2 regions of the Cryobacterium sp. TMT2-17-1 genome follow, and region 1 is predicted to be linked to the other one. Evidence: riboswitches for the same ligand, from Rfam matches in the RefSeq annotation. Region 1 holds a riboswitch; the other holds the start of a gene.
What was found. A riboswitch is a leader RNA that binds a small molecule or an ion and turns the genes downstream of it on or off. The one in region 1 is predicted to bind thiamine pyrophosphate.

Region 1 (4,413 bases):
GTCGAATTGGTTCGGTGCCGGGCACGGCGTTCCGCCCGTGACGACCAGCAGACACTCCGGCTGAGGGAGTTGGGCCTGGGTGCGCTCCGGCCCTGTCAGTGCCCGCCGAACCGCTCGTCGCGAGCCGGATCGGCCCCGAACACGTCTGGGACGCCGTCGTTGTCGGCGTCGAGCGCCTCTTTGGCGGCGATGCGCCCGTAGTGCCGGTTGCGGCTCCGCAGCACCACGGTCGCGAGTAGTGCCGCCAGCAGCGAACCGGTCAGGATAGCCACCTTGGCGTGTTCGTCGTGCGGACTACCCTGCCCGAAAGCCAGCTCGCTGATCAGCAGCGACACCGTGAAGCCGACACCGGCGAGCATGGCGACGCCGATCACATCCACCCAGGCCAGGTCCGGGTCAAGGGCGCCCCGGGTGGTCTTGGTGACCAGCCAGGTGGCGAGCATGATGCCAACCGGCTTGCCCACCACCAGGGCTACGACGATTCCGATCGCGACCGGGTCGGTGAGGGCCGTTGTCAGGCCTGACACGCCGCCGATCGTGACCCCGGCGGAGAAGAACGCGAACACCGGCACGGCGAAACCGGCCGAGAGCGGGCGGATGCGGTGCTCGAGGTTCTGCGCCAGGCCCGGGCCGGCGTCGGGTCCGCCGCCACGTCGGCTGCGCAGCACGGGCACGGCGAAGCCGAGCAGCACTCCGGCCACCGTGGCGTGGATGCCGGAGCCGTGCACGAGAACCCAGGTGGCGAGGCCGAGCGGCAGCAGAACGGCGCCCGCGGCCCACCTGGTGGTGCCGAACAGATAGGAGTGCGTATGCGCCAGAAAGGCGAAGAGGCTCAGCGGCACGATGGCGAGCAGCAGCAGAACAGGCTGGAGGTCGCCGGAATAGAAGAAGGCGATGATGGCGATGGCGAGCAGGTCGTCGACCACGGCCAGGGTCAGCAGGAAGATGCGCAGAGCGCTGGGCAGTTTGGAGCCGATCACGGCGAGCACGGCCACGGCGAAGGCGATGTCGGTGGCGGTGGGGATGGCCCAGCCTCGTAACATTTCCGGCCCCGAGCTGAACACGATCGCGGTGAAGATCACAGCCGGAACGATGACGCCGCCGACGGCCGCGGCGACCGGGACGACCGCGCGGCTGAAGGTGCGCAGATCGCCGGCGACGAACTCACGCTTGAGTTCGAGCCCGGCAATGAAGAAGAAGATCGCCAGGAGTCCGTCGGCGGCCCACGCGCCGAGGCTCAGATTGAGGTGCCACGGCTCGTAGCCGATCTGAAAGTCCCGCACCGCATAGTAGAAATCGGAGGCCCCGGTGTTGGCCAGGGTCAGCGCGAGAACCGTCGCCACCAGCAGGAGAGCGCCGCCCACGGTCTCTTTGCGCAGGATCGTCGAGACGTGCAGGTACTCGGGATAGCTGCTACGGCGAAAGACGTTAAGTTTCGGGGTGGGAGGAAGAGGTGATGGTTTCGGCATGGACGAGCCTCAGTCAATCAGGATTTTGTGGCACACGGACATTGCTGTCGACCAGACTTCCCGACACACCACGTCGAGCGTACCGCGTTCGGGCGGTCAACGCCGCCCGCGCCAGCTACACCGCCAGCGTCCCAGCCGCTGGCGGGAGCCCGGCCCTTCCCGCCAGCTGCGGGGGATGTGCCAGGGTCCGCGCACGGGTAGCCCGCGTCGCATCCGTCGTCGCCGCAAAATGAAGTGGCGCAGCAACAGAAGCAACAGCCCGGCGAGGATCAGGGGAACGGTGAACGTCATTCGCGCCCGACAGTGATGCGGGGGCGAGGCGAGGACTCCATCCCGCGAGTCTAGGCCGAGGTCTATACTTGAATCGAACACGGGAGTCCGGTCAACCGGGCTGAGAGGAAGCTTCTGAAGCTTCGACCGTCGAACCTGATCTGGATCATGCCAGCGCAGGGAGGCAAATTTTCTCGTTCCCGTGCCCTGGAACCATCTACGGAAAGGGCACGACCAGTGCACGCTACAACAACTCTTCTCACCTCCACCACGTCCCGCCAGCCGCGTAACTTCCGGTGGCGGGTCGTCGACATCGTCATCGCCAGTGTCATCGGCGTGGCCAGCGGGCTCATCTTCGTCGTCTGGAACCAGGCGTACAACCCGCTCAGCGGCCTGCTCACCCCGCTGCTGCCGGGCCTGCAGGCTCTCCTGGGCGGCGGATGGCTGTTCGCCGGCGTGCTCGGCGGCCTCATCATCCGCAAACCCGGCGCCGCGCTCTACACCGAGCTGCTGGCGGCGGTCGTGTCGACTCTGGTCGGCGGCACCGCCTGGGGAGCCACCATCCTGGTCTCCGGCCTGGTGCAGGGTCTCGGCGCGGAGCTGGTCTTCGCGCTGTTCTTCTACGCCAACTACCGCCTCGTCGTGGCCCTGCTCGCCGGCGCGGGTGCCGGCCTTGCCCTCGCCGTCAACGACCTGTTGCTCTGGTACCCCGGATCGGCCGTTCCCTTCATCACCATCTACACCGCCTCCTCGATCGTCTCCGGCATTGTCGTGGCCGGACTGCTGTCCTGGCTGGCCATGCGTGGCCTCGCCCGCACCGGGGCACTGTCGCGGTTCGCCGCCGGGCGATCGAACCGCACCCAGGTCTAGGGGGACGGCGATGACACCGGCAGCAGCGGCATCCGTCTCGGGAGCGTCCGTCGTGGCCCGCGGCTGGGGATGGCGGCATGCCGGGCGGCGGGGCTGGGCCGTCAACGGCCTCGACCTGAGAATCGAGCCGGGCGAGCGCGTGCTGCTGCTCGGCGCCTCCGGGGCCGGCAAATCCACTCTGCTGCACGCCCTCGCCGGGGTTCTCGGCGGCGACGAGGAGGGCGAGCAGCGCGGTCAGCTGCTTGTAAACGGCGCCGAGCCGACCGCAGCGCGCGGCCAGGCCGGGCTGCTGCTGCAGGACCCTGACTCCCAGGTGATCCTGGCGCGGGTGGGCGACGACGTCGCCTTCGGCTGCGAGAACCTGGGGGTGCCCCGCGAAGAGATCTGGCGCCGGGTGAGCGACGCCCTGGACATGGTCGGCCTGAACCTGCCGCTCAGCCATCCGACGTCGTCGCTGTCGGGTGGACAGAAGCAGCGCCTCGCCCTCGCTGGGGTGCTGGCGATGCGGCCGGGGCTGCTGCTGCTCGACGAACCCACAGCGAATCTCGACCCTGGAGGCGTGCTGGATGTGCGCGATTCCGTTGCCCGCGTGCTCGAGAACTCCGCGGCGACGTTCATCGTGATCGAACATCGGGTCGCCGTCTGGCAGAACCTTGTGAACCGGGTGATCGTGCTCGACGCGGCCGGGGGAGTGCTGGCCGACGGCCATCCCGACGACGTGCTGACCAGGCAGGGGGAACGGCTCGCGGCCGCGGGTGTCTGGGTGCCCGGGCGGGGCAACGGCCTGACTGCATCGCGGCGCGAGACCAGCTCGGCGTCGGCGCCCGGCTCGGTCCCTCTGCTCCGCACGCCCGGCCTCGCGGTCGCGCGCACGCGCGCCGACGTGCTCGCCCGGGACATCGACCTCACGGTGCACGCCGGCACCGCTCTGGCAGTCACCGGACCGAACGGCGCCGGCAAATCGACCCTGATGCTCACCCTCGCCGGCCTGCTGAAACCGGCCGGGGGAGCGGTTCTCGCGAGCCCGGAGTTCGCCGGCGGGGCCGACGAGGAACCGATCCGCTGGAAGTCCCGCCAGCTGCTCACCCGCATCGGCACCGTGTTCCAGAGCCCGGAGCACCAGTTCGTGGCCGCCACCGTGCGGGCCGAACTCGCCGTAGGGCCGCGCGCCCTCAAACGGCCGGAGGCGAACATCAATGCCCGGGTCGACGAGGTGCTGCAGCGCCTGCGCCTGGACCACCTGGCCGAGGCGAACCCGTTCACCCTCTCCGGCGGAGAGAAACGTCGGCTGTCGGTGGGCACCGTGCTGGCCACCCAGCCACGACTGCTCATGCTCGACGAGCCCACCTTCGGCCAGGACCTGCGCACCTGGCGGGAGATCGTGGCCCTGCTCGACGAACTCCTGCGGGAGGGCACCGCGGTGGTCGCCGTCTCGCACGACACCGACTTCGTGGTCGCCCTGGCTGACCGGGAGTACCATCTGGCCGGGCGGGCCGGCCGCAGCGTCACGCCGCGGGCGGCGGTGTCCCGGTGAGCGTGCTGACGCCTGCCCGGGGAACCCAGGCCATCTTCCGGATCAACCCGGTCGCGAAGCTGGCCGCCGCGCTGCTGCTGGCGGGCGTGCTCATCCTCACCATCGACTGGGTCTCCGCAGTCGTCGCCCTCGCCTGCGAGTTCGTGCTCTTCTTCTGGGCCGGGCTGTCCCTGAAGGCCTTCGCGGTGCGCACCCTGCCGGTCTGGATCGCCGCACCCACCGCCGGCGTCACCACCCTGCTCTACGGGCAGGCGGCCGGGGCGGTCTATT
Region 2 (4,413 bases), on a different contig from region 1:
ATGTCGACGTCGTCGCTCACGGCGTGCAGCTGCTCGCGCAGGAAGGAGACCGGCGGCACGTGCACCGAGCGCACACCGTGGGTGTTCTGCGCGACCAGTGCGGTCACCACGGCCATACCGTAGCCCCCGTTCGCCGCAATGCTTTTGAGGTCGGCCTGAATGCCCGCTCCGCCGGTCGGGTCGGTACCAGCAATGCTCAGCACGCGGGCAATGCGGGGGGATGCGCCGGTCATGCCGTCACGCCCCACGCGGCTCGCAACTCGCGGGCCGCCTGCTCCGGATGCGGTGCCGCACAAATCGCCGACACCACGGCGACGCCCGCCGCTCCGCACTCACGGAGGGCGGCCAGGTCGCGCAGGCCGACCCCGCCGATGGCCACGCTCGGCAGCGTGCTGACCCCGACCAGGCGTGCGAACTCGGCCAGCCCCAGGGCAGGGGGCGCGTCACTCTTGGTGCGTGTGGCGTGCAGTGCGCCAATGCCGACGTAGTCGATCAGGGCAGGATCCTCGGCCGCGCGGCGCAGCTGGGCATCCGTCGATGCGCTGAGCCCGATCACCGCGTCACCCCCGATGAGGTCGCGCACCGCGCCGACGGGCAGGTCGGATTGCCCGACGTGCACCCCGATCAGCCGGCGCCCAGCGGCACGGGCGGCCAGGAACACGTCGACCCTGTCGTTCACGATCAGCGCCACGGTGTCGGGCAGCACATCCGCGATGCGCAGCACGGTGTCGAGGAACTCCCGCCCGGCGGTCTCCTTCTCACGCACCTGCACGGCGCTCACGCCTCCGGCAACGGCGTGCCGCACCACGTCCACGATGCTGCGCCCGGCCGCCGCGGCCTGCCCCGAGTCTGTCACCAGGTACAGCGACAGGTCGAGGATCATCGGAGCACCGCCCGGCGTGCGATGTCCTGCGCGTTGACGGTGGCTAGGGCGTCCACAAAGGCGACAGCGAAGCTGCCCGGACCGGCGGCGGACTCTGCCGCGAGCTCGGCCGCGACGGTGTACACCGTGGCCGCGGCCACCGTGGTGAAGAACCTGTCGGCGTCGACCGTGGCGAACGCGGCCATGACCGCGCCGAGGGCGCAGCCCCCGCCGGTGACGCGGGTGAGCAACGGATGCCCGTTGTCGATGTGCACCAACTCACGGCCATCCGTGATGATGTCGACCGGCCCGGAGACGGCGATCACCCCACCGGTCATCCCGGCCAGCGCGTGCGCCGCGGCCAGGGCGGCATCCACCTCGTCGGATGAATCCACCCCGCGGCCGCCGGATCCGGCGCCCGCCAACGCGATTATCTCCGACGCGTTTCCGCGCACCACCGTGGGTCGCAGGTCGCGAAGGGCGAAGGACAGCGGCGTGCGCACCGGCAGGAAACCGACGGCAACGGGGTCGAGCACCCACGGTGTTCCAGCATCGTTCGCGGCTGTGACGGCCTCGACCATCGCGTCGCGTTGTTCGGCGGTGGGCGTGCCGAGATTGACGAGCAGCCCAGATGCGATCCGCGCGAACGCGCCCGCCTCGCCCGGAATGTCGACCATCGCGGGCGCCGCACCGAGCGACAGCAGCACGTTAGCGGTGAAGTTCACCACGACGCTATTGGTGAGGCACTGCACGAGGGGCGGGCGGGACCGCACCTCGTCAAGCGCTGAACAGGTGAATGAAATAAGTTCTTCTGGCGTGCGCATTTGCGCGACATCCCTTCGCTAGTACTAACTAGATCAGGTTCAACGGGTGTTATCTCAGCTCCAGATGGAGCACCCCGTGTCACTTGGCTTATGGCCCAGCGTATCGCAGCGTCTTCGTTCTAATTCATGGTTGGACGCAGCCAGTATCTTGGCGACTGGCCGACGGAACGAGGTCATTGCGCGAGCGCTCCAAGAGCTGGCCGAGCGTCTCGTATTCCATGGGCGGCGGATTTATCGTTAGTTGCGAGACACCGAGAATTAGATGGCTGATGCTGACCGGGGACGCGCCAGGACGGCGCACCTTGGTCTCAGAAGCTTCCCTACGGTCGGCCAGCCAGGATCGTGGCTACCTCGCTGTTGGCTTTGAAGTGAGCGAGCGCATCAGCAGAGAGCAACCGGATGATGTGGATAATTCGGCGGCGTTTGCTTTCAGAACCGTTGAGGATGTTCTCGTGGTGAGCCACTCTGTTTCGGAAATCTCGCAGCGCGGCCAATGCGTCATTGAGCGGGTTTCTGTCGGTACCTGGTGGGAAGGCTTTGTGGAGATGAGGAACCCAGATGGTTCTCGTGAGCGTCCACGAAGAGGTAGGTCCAGAAGCCAAACATGAGTTCGGCGACGACCTTGCCGGGTATTGGCGGCGTGTGTGGTGACGTCGCTGCGTTGATCCGCGCCCGCTCGACGTTGCCTCGGGCGATCTTGTTTGTGACTTTAGCGCGCTGTGGCGGCGTTCTGTGATCGCTATTTGGCGCATTTAGCTATATGCCCGCGTCGCTCCGGAGCAGGTGTCAGTGTCTTGTATCCCATAGGTTTCGACGCGCGGAGATCGCAAGAGAGAAACAGCTAAGTGCATCCGCTGTGGTGACGTTCACGTTGAACATGTGGGACAGTCACTCGGCTGCCAGGGCAATCTGGCAGCATCCGATGAAGGCGACGGGTTCGGTGCTTCTTCCCGTCAGTGGGCAGAGCCTCAGCCAGGAAGAAATATTCACCGAGATCGCGAAAGCAGAGGAGGCACAAGGTTTCGTCCGAAGCGATCGAGCATTAGGCACCGAAATTTACACCGGCGATAGTCTGCAACTACACATCCGCGGCACCAGCGAGGGCGTCTCCATCAGCGCAACGTCGGCCTGCAGCGGGCTACCCTAGCTGCCAGACGTACAGCCACGACGCGGTTTCAGGTGCGTCGAGGAATAGGCTCCACGTTATGGCGTCGCAAATTGGAGTCACCCTCATGGTTCTTCGCGACCTAGGCGCGTCGTCGTATGGGCACCGCACGCGACCACGATTGCCCGGCTTGAGGCCATCCTTTCTCATGACGGCAACTCCCCGCCTCGTTGGCCTCATGGCGGTCAGCGCGCTAACCCTAACCGGATGCTCACAGCCGACATCGTTGACGACCGGGTCAGCCTCCACGGACGACGCCACCCCGGAGGTCGTCGCGCAAGTGCGGGCGGCCGACCTCGCGCGCGATATCGGCGGGGAGAGACCCGACGACATCGACGGCTGGGCGCGCGCTGCGGTCGCTCAAGCCATTAGCGACAGCGCGGACATCGAGCTGGTCGGCGTCGACACCCGGCAGTCGACCGACCTAAGCGAACCGTTCGGCAGCCTCGACTTCCGGGTTTTCGTGCCAGGGCTCAAGAACGCGTCCACGGGCGCACCTGGCCCCTTTTGCTTCCGAATCGAGTTCGACTACTACGGCAAGGTCGGCACATGGGAATCGTCTGACGGCATCGACCCGATCGGTTGCCCACCGGATGCCGCCATCGTGACGCCTCGCGTCGACGACAGCATCGTCCCTGTCGTGTCGGACACCGCGCGCGAGGTGGCATCGGCGGTGCTTCTCGCGCGAGTGCAGACTGGTTCGCCGGCGACGGTAGACGCGATCATCGGCGCGATTTCCGCGCAACTCACCACTCCGACCGGCGAGTTCATGGTCGTCGCTCCGCCGCGGGTCGTCGTCCAGGTGAGCAGCGCCGGAGATCGGGTCGGCGTCGCGTTCGGTTCCGCCGAAGATTGCGTCCTGATCAAGAGCGAGAACGGGACGGTCGACGACGTCTACCCACCCCCGGTGACGCTGCAGCCAGGTGAATTAGGCTGCACGCCCGAGACGGCACTCACTGACCCTGACCAATTGCGATCGCCGCACTGACGTGAGAGTCAGCCACGCCGAGACCATAAGCTCTTGCCCGTAAGACGGTCCTCTTGCGGAACTCCGCACGGATCCGTGGATTGCCCGGCCGCATGCACCGATCGCAGGTGACTCCGCACTAGGTGCTGGTCAGCGGTTTCTGATGATGCGTGCAAGCTCTTTCTCGAGGATGACGGTTGCCCAGGTGCTGTCGTTTCCGGGTGGTTCCATGAGTAGGTGAATGGCAAGGCCATCGAGAACGGCGTGCAAATGGCGCGCTCGTTCTACCAGTTCAGGGCCGCTGGGCCTGCAGGCCAACTTTTCGGCCAGTCGGAGGCAGCCGTTCCCCAGTTCTTCGTAAGCGCGATTTCTGATGGAAACAAGTTGCGGCAACGCAGGGCTTTCCGCAATCAGCGCGATATTGACCTCGAGTTCCGCGCGACTATCAGCGGTAAGAGGCAAGAAGTTTTTCAGGACCTCCAGCGCGTACTCCGCTGGGTTCGAGCCTTCACGAATAGCGAGAACGCGGTCGGTGGCGCGCTGCACCATGAGCTCGGCGGAGAACTGCAGGAGTTCAGCGCGGGTGGGGAAAACA

Region 2: another riboswitch for thiamine pyrophosphate. It lies ahead of thiM (hydroxyethylthiazole kinase); the one in region 1 lies ahead of E3O47_RS07855 (ECF transporter S component).

What each region holds. Positions count from the first base shown of each region.
Region 1 is NZ_SOGC01000028.1:87,065-91,477, forward strand. Features, by position in the region: gene nhaA (Na+/H+ antiporter NhaA) at 96-1,469, opposite strand; TPP riboswitch at 1,830-1,939, shown strand; gene E3O47_RS07855 (ECF transporter S component) at 1,977-2,609, shown strand; gene E3O47_RS07860 (ABC transporter ATP-binding protein) at 2,620-4,143, shown strand; gene E3O47_RS07865 (energy-coupling factor transporter transmembrane component T) at 4,140-4,413, shown strand, end outside.
Region 2 is NZ_SOGC01000033.1:43,298-47,710, reverse strand. Features, by position in the region: gene E3O47_RS08745 (bifunctional hydroxymethylpyrimidine kinase/phosphomethylpyrimidine kinase) at 1-233, opposite strand, end outside; gene thiE (thiamine phosphate synthase) at 230-883, opposite strand; gene thiM (hydroxyethylthiazole kinase) at 880-1,686, opposite strand; TPP riboswitch at 1,680-1,773, opposite strand; gene E3O47_RS08730 (hypothetical protein) at 2,543-2,833, shown strand; gene E3O47_RS08725 (hypothetical protein) at 3,078-3,839, shown strand; gene E3O47_RS08720 (TetR/AcrR family transcriptional regulator) at 3,969-4,413, opposite strand, start outside.